3 regions of the Flavobacterium branchiarum genome follow, and region 1 is predicted to be linked to each of the others. Evidence: riboswitches for the same ligand, from Rfam matches in the RefSeq annotation. Region 1 holds a riboswitch; each other region holds the start of a gene.

Region 1 (4,347 bases):
CTGATAGCCAACGTTTACTTTACGTTTTATTTCTAATGATGTAGTATCAATTTCTGCAATAAAGCCTATTTCTGCATTTGGGTTTATGGCCACAGGACCAGAATAAGAACTTACATACGCTTTGTCTTTATAAAAAGCAACATAACGACAATTTGGAATATCTATTTTTTTTATGCGTTTTGAAGTCCATTTATCAATTACTTCTACCTTATTGGAGCAATTGATTACTGCATAAACTTTATTACCATATATTTTTATATCGTTTCCTACATCACCTAACTCTTTAACAACAGTTGGATTGCGTTCAGAATAAACATCGGTTGTATAGTTACCTGTTCGGTAATTAAATACATCTATGCTTGCTCTGTTCATTCCCATATTGCCCTCGTTAAGAAGATAAAAACCTTCTATATTTCCATCGCTTCTTGGTGCAGCAACGCTCTTATCCGAAGAAAGAAAAATAACTTCATCTTCTCTACAAGAAATAAAGGCAAGAGCTACAAATATGCCTAATAGTAATTTTGTGATTGTCTTTCTCATAGCTCAATACTGATTATAAATTTTAGTGTACGACCCGGCATAGGATAATTGTATATAACCTCGTAATGCTGGTTAAGAAGATTATTAACTTCTACAGTTCCTTTTATTAGATAATGGCTAAGTGCAAAAGATTTTTGTAGCGACAAGTCATGAGTATACCAAGGTTGAACTTCATTCACCTTTATATTATTTACATTTCCATTGTATCGTTTTCCAACGTAAATAAAGCTGTAGTTAAAATTCCAAGATCCATAGTTAGCATTTAGGATTCCAGATCCACTATGCCATGGTGTGTAAGGAATTTGATCTCCATATGACGAAGTTTCTAAGCCTAAAAATTTTGTATAATCCCTGCTTTCTGAATAAGTATATGTTAGATTGGCGGTTAGATTTAATTTATTAATCTGTTTTCCCATATTGATAACCGTTTCAATACCATGTCCTTTTACTTGTCCCATGTTTGTCATCATCCAACGAAATAAATTTCCTGTAGGAGCTGCTACTATTTTGTCTTTAGTATCAGTATAATAGGCATCTGCTTGAATAGAAAATTTATCAAAGAAACTTTTTCCTGCGGGCAAATTATAAGTAAAACCAATATCGTATTGATTCATATATTCAGGTCGTAGTGTACTAGAACCAACCATAGTATAATATAAATCATTAAAAGTTGGCATTCTAAATATGCGCTTTGCAAATGCTCTAATATTAAAGTCATAATCTTTAAAAGGGGTATAACTAATAAACAAAGCAGGAGTCAACTCTTTTTTATCTGGCGCTTTGGCGTTATAACGTACTTCTTCCTGCACATAAGTCCCAACAAGACTACCTAAAGCCTTAAATTGTCCAACTCTAAGAGAACTTGCTAATGAAAATAATGCCGTATAGCGTTGCGGAAACGAAAACTGCGTTTGTATTCCTTTTCTTGTTGCGTCTAATTTATTGTATTGAAAATCGGTTGATAGCGAAACGTCCCACGTATGTAATATGCTGTACATATTTACTGCAGAGAAATATATTTCTTTTTGATAATAACTATCATCGGACTGTGCTCCTTCTGTTACTATTTCGCCTAATATGCTTGTGGTATCTCGTGCAACATAATGTGTGTAATCATCTGCATATTTAAGCTTTGCCTGAAATTTATATTTTTTTGTAAAATCCTTTATTATAGATGCTTGTGCGAAGAAATTCTTATCAGTTTGTCTGAATCCATCTGAAAACTTGTTTTCAACAATAGCTCCTGGTGCTCCCCTATCAGAATCATAGTAATACACCTTTGCATCCCACGTACCGTTATTGATTTTACCATAAATACCTGATTCAAATCGTAATGCTTCTATATCACTATTATGCCTTGTTGCTGTAGTATCATATGCCACGGTACCATCTTGATTGTCTCTTTTATATCTAAATTTGTACTGACCGTTTGATTTGATGTATTCTGAGCTTACACTCATGCTTACTTTATCACTTAATTTTTGTTCCCATCTAAAAGAAGGATTGTTGTAATTTATAGACATCGTTTTATAGCGTACTAACAAATGTGTCTTTTTATTATCATCAAAAACAGGGCGTTTTGTTTTTAGATAAATTGCTGAAGCTGCCGCAAAGTCCTTTGCCGACTGAAAAATTTCACTTTTCTGTCCATTATACATCGTAAGCGACTCCATATCGTCTAAGGAATATTTACCTAAATCAGTAACTCCATTCTGGGCATTACCCAATTGAATTCCATCATAAAAAACACCCACATGATGGGTACCCATATTACGTACATCGACTGTTTTAAGTCCTCCAAGTCCTCCGTAATCTTTAATTTGAGTTCCAGCAAAGTAGCGAAGGGCATCGGCAACATTATGGCTGGCTAAATTTTCTAGTAATTTCCCTGAAAGACTTTGTACTGGAATTACTTCTTGAAAAGGTTTTCCTTTTAGAATTACTTCTTTTAAAGGTCGAATACTATCATTTGATGCTTGAGAATAAAGCACGAATGGGGCACACAACGTAAAAATAAATAAGAATCTTTTTTTTCTATTATACATCACTTAATAAATTATAAAAACTTAGCGAGGTATAATAAAACAGAATCATAAGAAAAAAAGCCCATTATAAAATAATAGGGTGTTTTCTTGTTCTTCAACTTTGTTCCTCGAAAGTTTTAAACTATGTGATTTTGGCAGGTCTCCTGACTTATTCTATCTTTAAAACTGCCTTCCCATTTGCTGGAGCAAACAGTGACATAAGTAACGTTTAAAGACTTATATAGAACTTACAGTAGCGGGCCTGTTCAGGATTTACACCTGATTCCCTTTTAACTATTTTTGCTTAAATTATTAAGAAAAAATAGACCAAAATTTTAGGTAAAGATATAACTATACTTCATAAAAAATAATTGTTATCTAATAAAATTACAATTTTCACATTAAAATCATCAATAATAATAGGAAATCTATAAATGGTTAAAGTAAGATATTTGTAGTGTTCATGAACTTAAAAATAAAGTGAACATAGTAAGAATACAAGGGAGTTTCAATTGGTGTTATGAAGTCACAATTAGAGTAATTTTACTATTGAATTACAACTAAGAATTGAAGTTATTTTATACAACAATTAAAGTAAGATATTACACTACTTCATCATAAAACACACACTACCTGCGTCTTTGATTTGGATTTACCTATATTTTTAAGTACTTTTGCACTCTTTTTTTACCCAACATGATATTATAATGCCAAACACAAACAAAGATTTAATCCGCTTTTTAGAAGCACAAAACCAGTTGTATCTTACTGCTCTTTCTGAAATAAAAAAGGGAAAAAAAGAAACCCACTGGATGTGGTTTATCTTCCCTCAAATTGTAGGATTAGGCACTAGCGATACTTCTAAATTTTATGCTATTACAGATTTAAATGAAGCTACAGATTTTGTTGCTCACCCGATTTTAGGTAAGCATCTTATTGAGATCTCAGAATTGATTTTGACTTTTAAAATGAAATCTATTGAATCTATCCTTGGAGAGTTAGAATCACGAAAGCTACGCTCTTCGATGACTCTTTTTACCATGGTAGAAAATAGCAACCCAATTTTTCAGCACGTACTGGACGCCTTCTTCTCTGGAGAAAAAGATCCTCTTACCTTGTCCATTATTAATTCAATTATAAAGGAATCTATTGAAACAACTACACTGTTATAAAGCAGTATTACAATAGATTATTTACTCAAAAAAAACACTACGTTGTATTTGCCATAGCAAATCTGTAGTGTTTTTTTATTTTAATTTTACTACCTACTACTTCGTAGATTCAAAAACAAGAATAAATTTTCAATTTTTAATTTATTGGATATTAAATTGATTTTCAAATAAAGCTAATTGATTAGACAGTGCTTTACTCCAATAATTAGTGTCATGTCCTCCACGAGATTCAATGTAAAAATGCTCAATTTTTTGATTGGTTAAAAGTTGATGAAAATCCCTATTCATATCAATCATTTGACCATCTTCTGTGCCGCAATCAAAGTAATAAAATTGATTTGATTCTTTCATTTTATCAGCTTTATTAAAAGTTAAATATTCCTGAGGTAAATTTTTATACTCTCCCAGAAACTTGTCTACTTGATAATTGTGAAAGTTTTCTCCAAAACGATTAAAATCAATTGCTCCACAAGTACTTCCGACAATTGAAAAAGTATTTTTATAAGTTATTCCAATATTTGTTGCCCCATAACCGCCCATGCTCCAACCTAAAATTCCTCTAAATTTTCTATTTTTAATTGATGGATAATTAGAATCTATATATTCCACCA
Region 2 (4,347 bases), 210 kb from region 1:
TCCGTCTTTGGCTTGAACAACCGAATGAAACGCACCAGCAATAGACTTAATAATAGTATTTGTGGTTGGATCAATTATAAAAATACCTTTACCCTGAGTAACCGCAAATACAAGTTGCGAAGTACGAATCGTGTTTCCTATTTGTCCAGCACCTGATGTTCCTGTAATAAGATTTCCTACTCGCATATTAGCAATATCAAATAAATAAAGTCCATTTGATGTTCCTATATAGCCTGTATTTTCATTAACTCCTAAAAAGGAGCGTCCATCTCCGCCAATTGTTTTAAACGAAGCAATTTTTTTCATTGTTTTTGCATTAGCAACAATCAATCTTCCAACATCAGCATCTTGTTTTGAAACAAAATAAAAATTATCACCATATATTGTTCCATATTGAGTAGTTACACCAAAAGTTTCATTGTTGTTTGCAGTACTATAAATACGATAATTAATCTTTCCACTATCATCAATAAAGTTCAGCGTTCCATTAGTATGTCCGAACCAATCTTCATTTACCATAAAAAAACCTTTAGTAAAATCTGTTGACAGAACAAAAGGAGATACTGGAGTAAATGTTGAAGCAATAGGTAATTCTACCATTCCAGTGTTATAGTTCCAAACATTCCAAGAATTATTTTCTAGAATACCATTGGCAGCAGTTAAATCATAGGGGTTAAAATCCGTATCAGTCGTTTTTTTTATAGAATACGACCAATATCCCTTACTGTTTGATTGTGTTTGCCAGTGATCTGTAGCATCTATAACTGTAAAATTGTCAAAATTAGCCCCTGTTGTATTTACGATACCGTTTACAGGATATAGCGGATAGGTTTGGTTTCCATCTTTGTAAAGCCCAATAGTATTAACACCGTTTAAGTCAAAACCCAATCCTGCAATTGTAGTTCCAAGAGCTGTTCCTGAATCATATTGTAGTGCATAAAAACGATGATCTGCTTTTGCAATCGCTCGTACCATATCAATACCTGTTGCTTCGCCATCCCATCTAAAGCCCCATACTAAGGCATCTGAGTTTTTGCCATCATTCCATTGTACAACAAATGCAGCTTTATTAGCACCTGTACCTACCCAATATTCAATCGCATCAAAATCCGTAGCAGTAGCAGTGCTTTTATTCTGTTGAATTTTAGCAGATAAGTTTTGTTTAAGATTATATCGTATTTCATCCTGCACTTTTACTTGCGCATTGGTAAGAAATACAAAAAGTAGCAGAATTTGTAAAAAGTAATTTTGTTTCATTTATTTAAGTTGAATTTTTAGAGTTTATTTTTATTTTATATATAGGTCATAGGCGCCAGAAACTTCAGTAGAAACTTCTCCCAACCAACCAGCTTCTTGATTTATCCCTGTATATACTTTAACAAAATCTATCCCAGGAAGTTTTACATATTTTCCATCTTTATCGACAGCCCAAGAAATATCAATATTAGAACCTTCATCATTATTTGGCGCATTATCAGCATATCCAAAATCAAATGATTTACCTACCCAATAGTTTCCAGTTCCACTTTGGTCATAAAAATTGTTTTCGATTTTTGTCCCAGTTAAGCTATAGGAAGCCTCAGTAATCCAAAGCGGATAATAGCTTTGTGAATGAAAGGTACTTTGTGTTTTATACCCAGAACCACCAAGGTTATCATTCCATTTTATATATTCTATGTCAGTTTGCCAAAATTCATCTCCTGCAACTTGAGGTTTGTTAGCATCAGGTTTGAAATAGGTAATGGTATAATTCTTAATTGTCGTCTTTTTAAAATATTCACTTCCTGCAATCTCGTACCATTCGTCTGCATCAGGCTTTCCGTTTTTATTTTTATCATAAGCAACAAGAATAATCCCTGGTTCACAAGATCCTGAGCGTGATTCATTGGCTTCACCTCCCCAAAATGCATTCCCTAAAATTTTAAAGTCTCTTCCATTCATATTGGGGATTGTATGATCAAAGCCAAATACAACGTAACCTCCAAAACCTCCTAGCGAGATCATGCTCGCTTGTGATCCTACAAGTGCTTTTTTTGCTCTATTGATGAGATTTGCTTCTGTATTTCCGGGTGCGTATATTGGGATTTCATTGGTAAACTGACCTACAGCAGGACGGAAATCAGATACATCAGAGATGTATTTACTATAACTTACTGGTTCTTTAGTTACATTAATTACAGCCGTATATGTTTTTACAATTCCATTAGTTTCTGCTTTCAAAGTCAGAGGATAGTTTTTTAAATACGGGCTAATGAAATCTAGTTGTGAACTTTGTGAAATAATAGAGTCATTGATACTCCAAGTAAGTTTTGAATCGCTAGGTAGATTCGGATCAATATTCAGAACATTAAAGCGGTTAACTGTGTAGGATTCAGTGAGTACTTCGGTAGGATTTACATTTTCCTGATTTTCATCTTTATCGCAAGCCATAAAACCAAGCAAGAGAATTGATAGAAACGAGAGTTTTAAAATTTTAGAAGGATTTCTTTCCATATTTAATTGTGATTTATTTGAATAAAAAGCAAATAATTACAACGCTTACGGAAATATAGAGGAATGATGATTGCGCACGCATTTAAGCACACAAAACCAGCATTGTCCTTAGCTTTATTCCACGAAAGCGTCAAACATTATATTATCTGGCAGGTCTTCTGACTTACTCCATTTTTGAAATCCTTCCCATTTAAAAACAGTGGATATATTTTTCAAAAACTTTAATGCGGAGCTTACAGCAGCGGGTCTGTCTCGGATTCTCACCGAATTCCCTATTAAGTGCTTTTTATGGCGCACCAGATTTCGGCAAATGTATAGAAAATATAGATAGAAATAATTTAAAGCAAATTCACTAAAGTAGTATTACCAAAGCTTTTCAATGGATTAGATAGGATTAGATTAGGATTGTTTTTTTAAAACAGTGTTTAAGTTGTAATAATTTAGTTTTTTATGAATTTAATTGTGAAAAACTAAAGTAAAATTGGTTTGTATTTGTGTAATCATAAAAATTGAGCGGTTATTGTTATTGGCATAAATTATTTAGGTATAAAAGTTAAATTTGTCAAAGTGAAAAAGAGTATTATCTACATATTTATTTTTTTAATAACCTCTAATATTGGGGTTTTTCAGCAGTTTTATAAACTGCCAGTGCTGTTTCAGCATTTTAATGAACATATAGAAATAAAGAAAGTAAGTTTTATTGATTTTTTAGAAATGCATTATTGGGGCGAAGATCAAGATGATGATGACGGTGATCGCGATATGCAACTTCCTTTTAAAAATATAAGTGGTTATTCGTTGCAACTTGTATTTATACCTACAGACAAACATGCCATTTACATTCCTTTTAATACTAGTCTAACACAGACTAAAGGTATTCCGTATACATGTAATTTGTATGCTAACCCCGCTTTATTTTCGGTATTTAGACCTCCAGTAGTATAATTTGATTTTCAAAAATTTTATTGTGGTTAAGGCATTTAATATGTTTTAGCCATAGCGTTATTATTTCTAAAATTAAATCAAATTATGCTTAATAAGATAATACAATTTTCAGTTAAGAATAAACTGGTAATTGGCGTCTTTACATTGCTATGGATTATCTATGGTGTGTATGAAGTGAGTCGTTTACCTATTGATGCCGTTCCAGACATCACAAACAATCAAGTACAAATTATTACAACAGCTCCATCACTTGGAGCAGAAGATGTAGAGCGTCTTATTACTTTTCCGATAGAACAGGCAATAAGTAATATTCCGCAATTAAAAGAAAGTCGTAGTATTTCACGCTTCGGACTTTCGCTAGTTACTATCGTCTTCGATGATGATACAGATGTGTATTGGGCACGTCAGCAAGTTGCAGAGCGTTTACAAAAAGTAGAGATTGATGAAAATGCCAGTACTCCCGAAATGGCTCCTGCAACAACAGGACTTGGTGAAATATATCAATATGTTGTAAAACCGCAGCCAGGTTATGAAGCCAAGTATTCGCTCGAAGATTTAAGAACAATTCAGGATTGGACTATCAGAAGACAATTGCTAGGAACTCCTGGAATTGCCGATGTAGCCACTTTTGGAGGAAAACTTAAACAATATGAAATTGCAGTAAATCCAGCACGACTAAAGGCGCAAAGTCTTACCATTAAAGAAGTGTTTACAGCATTAAGTAGCAATAACGAAAACACTGGAGGTGCATATATTGAGAAAGGTCCAACGGTACTTTATATTCGAAGTGTTGGACTTACTAAGAATATAAGTGATATTCAGAATATTATTGTAAAAAACACCCAAGCAGGAACTCCAATTCTTATTAAGGATATAGCCGATGTAAAAATGTCTTCGGCAATACGATAT
Region 3 (4,347 bases), 1.3 Mb from region 1:
ACATAATCATCCGAAGGATCTGCTGAGTTTCCCCAGTTTGTAATGTATCCTTTTCCATTTGCAAATGCAATATATCTTGGATTATTTATTTGTGTGTTAATTGTAGCAATACTTTTAAATGTGTTTCGGTTAACTACTTCAATTTTATTTCCTCTATTTACAATGATGTAAGCAAAATCACCATTAAAACCAATGCTTTGAGGAGCATCTTTAATCTCTTTACCTTCATTAACTAAAGAAAAAACATTTTTCCCGAGTTTTAAATCGTCTGATAAATAGGAAATAGATCCATTAGCTTTCTCAAAAACACCTTCTTCGATAATAAATAATCCCCCTTCATATTTACCGCGTGGTGCAGGTTCAGGTTCTGGAGTAACGGTATCGTCGTCATTACTACAAGATACAAAAAATGTAGAGCTTACAATGATAGCTAAGAATAGCTTATTAAGTTTTTTCATGGTATTAAAAATTAAGGTTTATATATATAGTGTAATTTCTTCCAGGCATTTGTCTGCTGATTACAGGCTGATAATTTTCGTTCCAAATATTCAGTATTTGAAATCCAATTTTGTAACTGTTCCTTTTTCCTAGTTCGTAATCGATTCCAAGATTACCAATGTTGTACGGTTTTACAATTCCAGAAATACTGTTAAAGGGTGTACTGTAAACTTCGCCATTGTATAGGTATTGAAAATAGGATGAAACTTTTTTCCAATTATAAGAAACAGATCCAGTTAATTTATGATAGGGAACATATATAAGTTGTTTGTATATCAATTGACCTTTAATCAATTGCTGGCTCTCAGAAATGGTATAAGCATATGTTCCATTAAGAGTAAAGTTGTGGTTCTTTATTTTCGTTCTCCATTCTAATAATACTTCACCACCGTAGGCTCTAACTTTGTCTGTGTTTTCGGGAGACCAATTATCGCCTCCACCTTCAGATGGTATCCAACGCAATAAATCTGTTATTGAATTGTAATAAGTAGTTAGAGATAAGGAAAAGTTTTTTGTGAAAAATTCATTACCAATTTCTGCTTGATATGAATTTTCTGGTTTTAAATCAGGATTTCCACTTCCTTGCCAATACAAATCGTTGTAAGTAGGCATTCTGAAATTCTTTGAAGCATTTAGTTTGATGCGATAAAAATCTGTAAATTGATATCTTGTACCTAAAGAAAAAAGGAAAGGGTTTCCGTATTGATCTGTTATTTCCTGACGAATGCTGGCTGTGTAGTCCCATTTATCAGTTACATAATGTTGTAATAATAAGCTAGCAGATCCTATTTCTCTACTAACGTTATCAATGCTAGAGCCGTATCCTTTGTTACGGTTGTAATCAATGATTGTATTTAGTTTAATTTTGTCATTTACATCAAAAGCTAAATCGTATTTTATAATAGATGTTTCAACTTTTCCATGAGTGAAAAAATCGGAAGTAATATTTGGGAAATATTTATAAGATTCTCCGATGTGAGCAACTCTTAATTTGGAAGTAAAACGATTAAATACATTCTCCCATTCTAAGAGATTACGAGTATTGAAATCATTATATTTTGTTTTTGTAGCGTTTGGAGAAGTCAAAGAAAAATGACGTTCTGAATCATAAAATTGACTGTATAATTTCAAAGTGTTTCTAGAATCAATTTTATAACCAAATGTTGTGTTTAAACTCGTGTTATAGTATTCCCCATTGAGATTTTTTTGATTGCTGTTACCTGGATATTTAAAATCATTTTCAGAGCTATTTCTTGAAAAGCTAACCTGAAGGCTATATTTTTTTGATGAAATAGCAGTGCGATAATTTAAGCTATAGGTGTCATAACTTCCTGCGCTAAAAAATAAATGATTTGAGAAATTATTTTTAAAAGTTAAGTCATTATTAAGATGAATACTTCCTCCAATAGCTCCACTGCCATATAGAATACTTCCTCCTCCAGCTTTTACAGCTATAGAATTAAAATCTCTTGTTCCGATTGTGTTAAAATCAGCTTGACCTAAAAATTGCGAATTGATATTAATTCCATTCCATATAACTGCCGTTTGTGCACCAGTAGTTCCTCTAAAAGAGGGTGCAGAAGTCATTCCGAGGCCATTTTCTTTAAAGTAAATAACAGTATTGTAATTTAAAAGAGAAGTTAAAGAGGCTTGGTTTCGATTAATTATGGAATCGTTAAGTACTTGAATAGACTGTGAATCAGAATATTTTTTGAGATTAGTATCTGAAACTATAACTTCTTTTAGTTTTGTTATAGAGTCATTTTGTGCCGAAATGAATTGGCAAATTAAGATAGAAAAGCAGATAAAGAATTTTTGTAATGTCATAATTTCTAAACTCTTCTTCCCGAGAGTTCGATATTTGTTAACAAAGGCAGGTCTCCTGGCTTACGTCTTATTGTTTACCTTCCCGTTTTAAAACAGTGGTTTTGTAGCTAACAATAAGCATTCCTTACGGAACTAAGTTTACAGTTGCGGGTACAGCTCAAGCTTTTTGAATGTAGATTTAGATGTTTTTAAATCTTCAATTACTTAATTCCCTTTTAATGTGTGAAAAAATAACACAACCTTAATATGGCTGCAAATATAAAGGTAAAAATGCTTAAAATTAGAATTTGTTCTGACTTTAACCCAAAATGCAAATCAAATGAATCGTTTTAGGATTTAAATTACGATTTTTATAACCTGACCAAAATCGACTTTATTTTGGAAAGCATCTTTTAAAGGAAGAGAATTTAAAAGACATAAAATGCTTCGGACAACTCCAGCATGAGCAACAATAATTACTTTTTGGGAAGTTTTACTTAGTATTTCATTTTCCATAAAATCAGAAACTCTTTCATGTAAATCGACAAAAGATTCTCCATTTGGGACGCGAATATTTACAAAATCTTCCATCCAAGGGTTTAGTTCTTCTGGGGAGATTTCGTTCCAGTTTTTCATTTCCCAATCACCAAAATTCATTTCCATTAAACGTATGTCTTCTTTGTAATTTGTAATTTGAGTTTGTTTTTGGATGTACTTGCTTAGTATTGTACAACGTTGCAAAGGACTTGTATATAGTAAGGCGTCTTTAGGCAATTGCTGTACAATGGTTTCAAAAATTACATCGTAAGGTTGGGCTATGTTTACATCTGTTTGGCCATAACAAACTCCTTTTTCGCAAACAGTTTCGGTGTGACGTACTAAATAAATTTCCATATTGCTATAACACTTAAGTAAAAGATAACTTCGCAAACTTGTTGAGTTGCGCCTAAACAATCCCCAGTATAACCATCAATCCATTTTTGAAAATAACGTGCTAAAAAATAACGTGTCAAAAATACTGGAATTAGAACCCAAAGTAATTGATATTGAAAATAAGAAAGAATTAAAAGAGGTAATAAACCAAAAAAGAATGCTCCTACAACTTCTTTCCAGCTAAAGCTTTTTGCAATAGGTTTGCTTTTGCTTGAAGCATCTTCACGAGAATATTCATGTGTGAATACAATGCTAATCGCAGCTAAGCGGCTAATAGAATGCCCAGCAATAAATAGCAGAAGGATTATAAAAACAGCTTGCTGATTTGTAATTGATTTTATCGTTATTAATTCAGTTAGTAATTGAAATTTCAATAAAAATAGTAATACCACACCAATTGCACCATAAGCACCAATTGCGCTGTCTTTCATAATTAAAAGAATTTTTTCTTTGGTCCAACCGCCACCAAAACCATCACAAACATCGGCAAAACCATCTTCATGAAAAGCGCCAGTAGTTAAGATTCCTGTAATCATTCCTATAATTATTGAAGCTGTAGTAGAAACCAAAAATGAAGCGCCATAAAAGGCTAAAAAAGAAAGACCTCCAACAATCCATCCAATTAAAGGAAAATAGCGACTTGCTTTATTTAGATAATCGGGATTGTGATCAATGTTTTTTGGACATGGAATTCGAGTGTAAAACATTAAAGCGGTAAAAAAGATATGAAGTTGTTTTTTCATTTAAAGTAGCTGTTGTTATTTGGCTAAAGCCAATTTGATTTTGATAATTATTATCCAACATCTAAAGATGTTGGCAATTGAATCTTAAGAATGTCTGTAATTTGATTGCCTTTAGATTTATTTTTTAGAATATAGATCAATTTTGTTTTATAATGATATTTAATTTTCATTTAATTGCCTCCAGATTTATCTGGAGGATACAAAATTTATTAAGTTTTTTGGCTTTAGCCAAATCTTTATTTATTATTTATTTTTGAAATCCATATCTGAGAAAAAATTCATCATACTCTTCTTGAAATGTTTTCTTAGAATGATGTGCTTCTTGATTTTTAATATAATTCCTAACCTTATCAATAATTGACTCAGA

The links. Region 1 has a riboswitch for cobalamin ahead of QWY99_RS09610 (TonB-dependent receptor). Riboswitches for the same ligand answer to the same signal wherever they lie in the genome.
Region 2: it holds a riboswitch for cobalamin, as region 1 does, so the genes downstream of both, QWY99_RS10490 (cell surface protein) here and QWY99_RS09610 (TonB-dependent receptor) in region 1, are expected to answer to the same signal.
Region 3: it holds a riboswitch for cobalamin, as region 1 does, so the genes downstream of both, QWY99_RS03850 (TonB-dependent receptor plug domain-containing protein) here and QWY99_RS09610 (TonB-dependent receptor) in region 1, are expected to answer to the same signal.

Annotation. Positions count from the first base shown of each region.
Region 1 is NZ_JAUFQQ010000003.1:2,046,275-2,050,621, reverse strand. Features, by position in the region: gene QWY99_RS09615 (YncE family protein) at 1-540, opposite strand, end outside; gene QWY99_RS09610 (TonB-dependent receptor) at 537-2,585, opposite strand; cobalamin riboswitch at 2,702-2,911, opposite strand; gene QWY99_RS09605 (DUF1810 domain-containing protein) at 3,272-3,736, shown strand; gene QWY99_RS09600 (alpha/beta hydrolase) at 3,878-4,347, opposite strand, start outside.
Region 2 is NZ_JAUFQQ010000003.1:2,255,931-2,260,277, reverse strand. Features, by position in the region: gene QWY99_RS10495 (DUF5074 domain-containing protein) at 1-1,257, opposite strand, end outside; gene QWY99_RS10490 (cell surface protein) at 1,288-2,493, opposite strand; cobalamin riboswitch at 2,625-2,809, opposite strand; gene QWY99_RS10485 (hypothetical protein) at 3,061-3,438, shown strand; gene QWY99_RS10480 (CusA/CzcA family heavy metal efflux RND transporter) at 3,523-4,347, shown strand, end outside.
Region 3 is NZ_JAUFQQ010000003.1:744,307-748,653, forward strand. Features, by position in the region: gene QWY99_RS03845 (YncE family protein) at 1-458, opposite strand, end outside; gene QWY99_RS03850 (TonB-dependent receptor plug domain-containing protein) at 463-2,325, opposite strand; cobalamin riboswitch at 2,354-2,584, opposite strand; gene cobC (alpha-ribazole phosphatase) at 2,662-3,198, opposite strand; gene QWY99_RS03860 (adenosylcobinamide-GDP ribazoletransferase) at 3,183-3,980, opposite strand; gene tnpA (IS200/IS605 family transposase) at 4,228-4,347, opposite strand, start outside.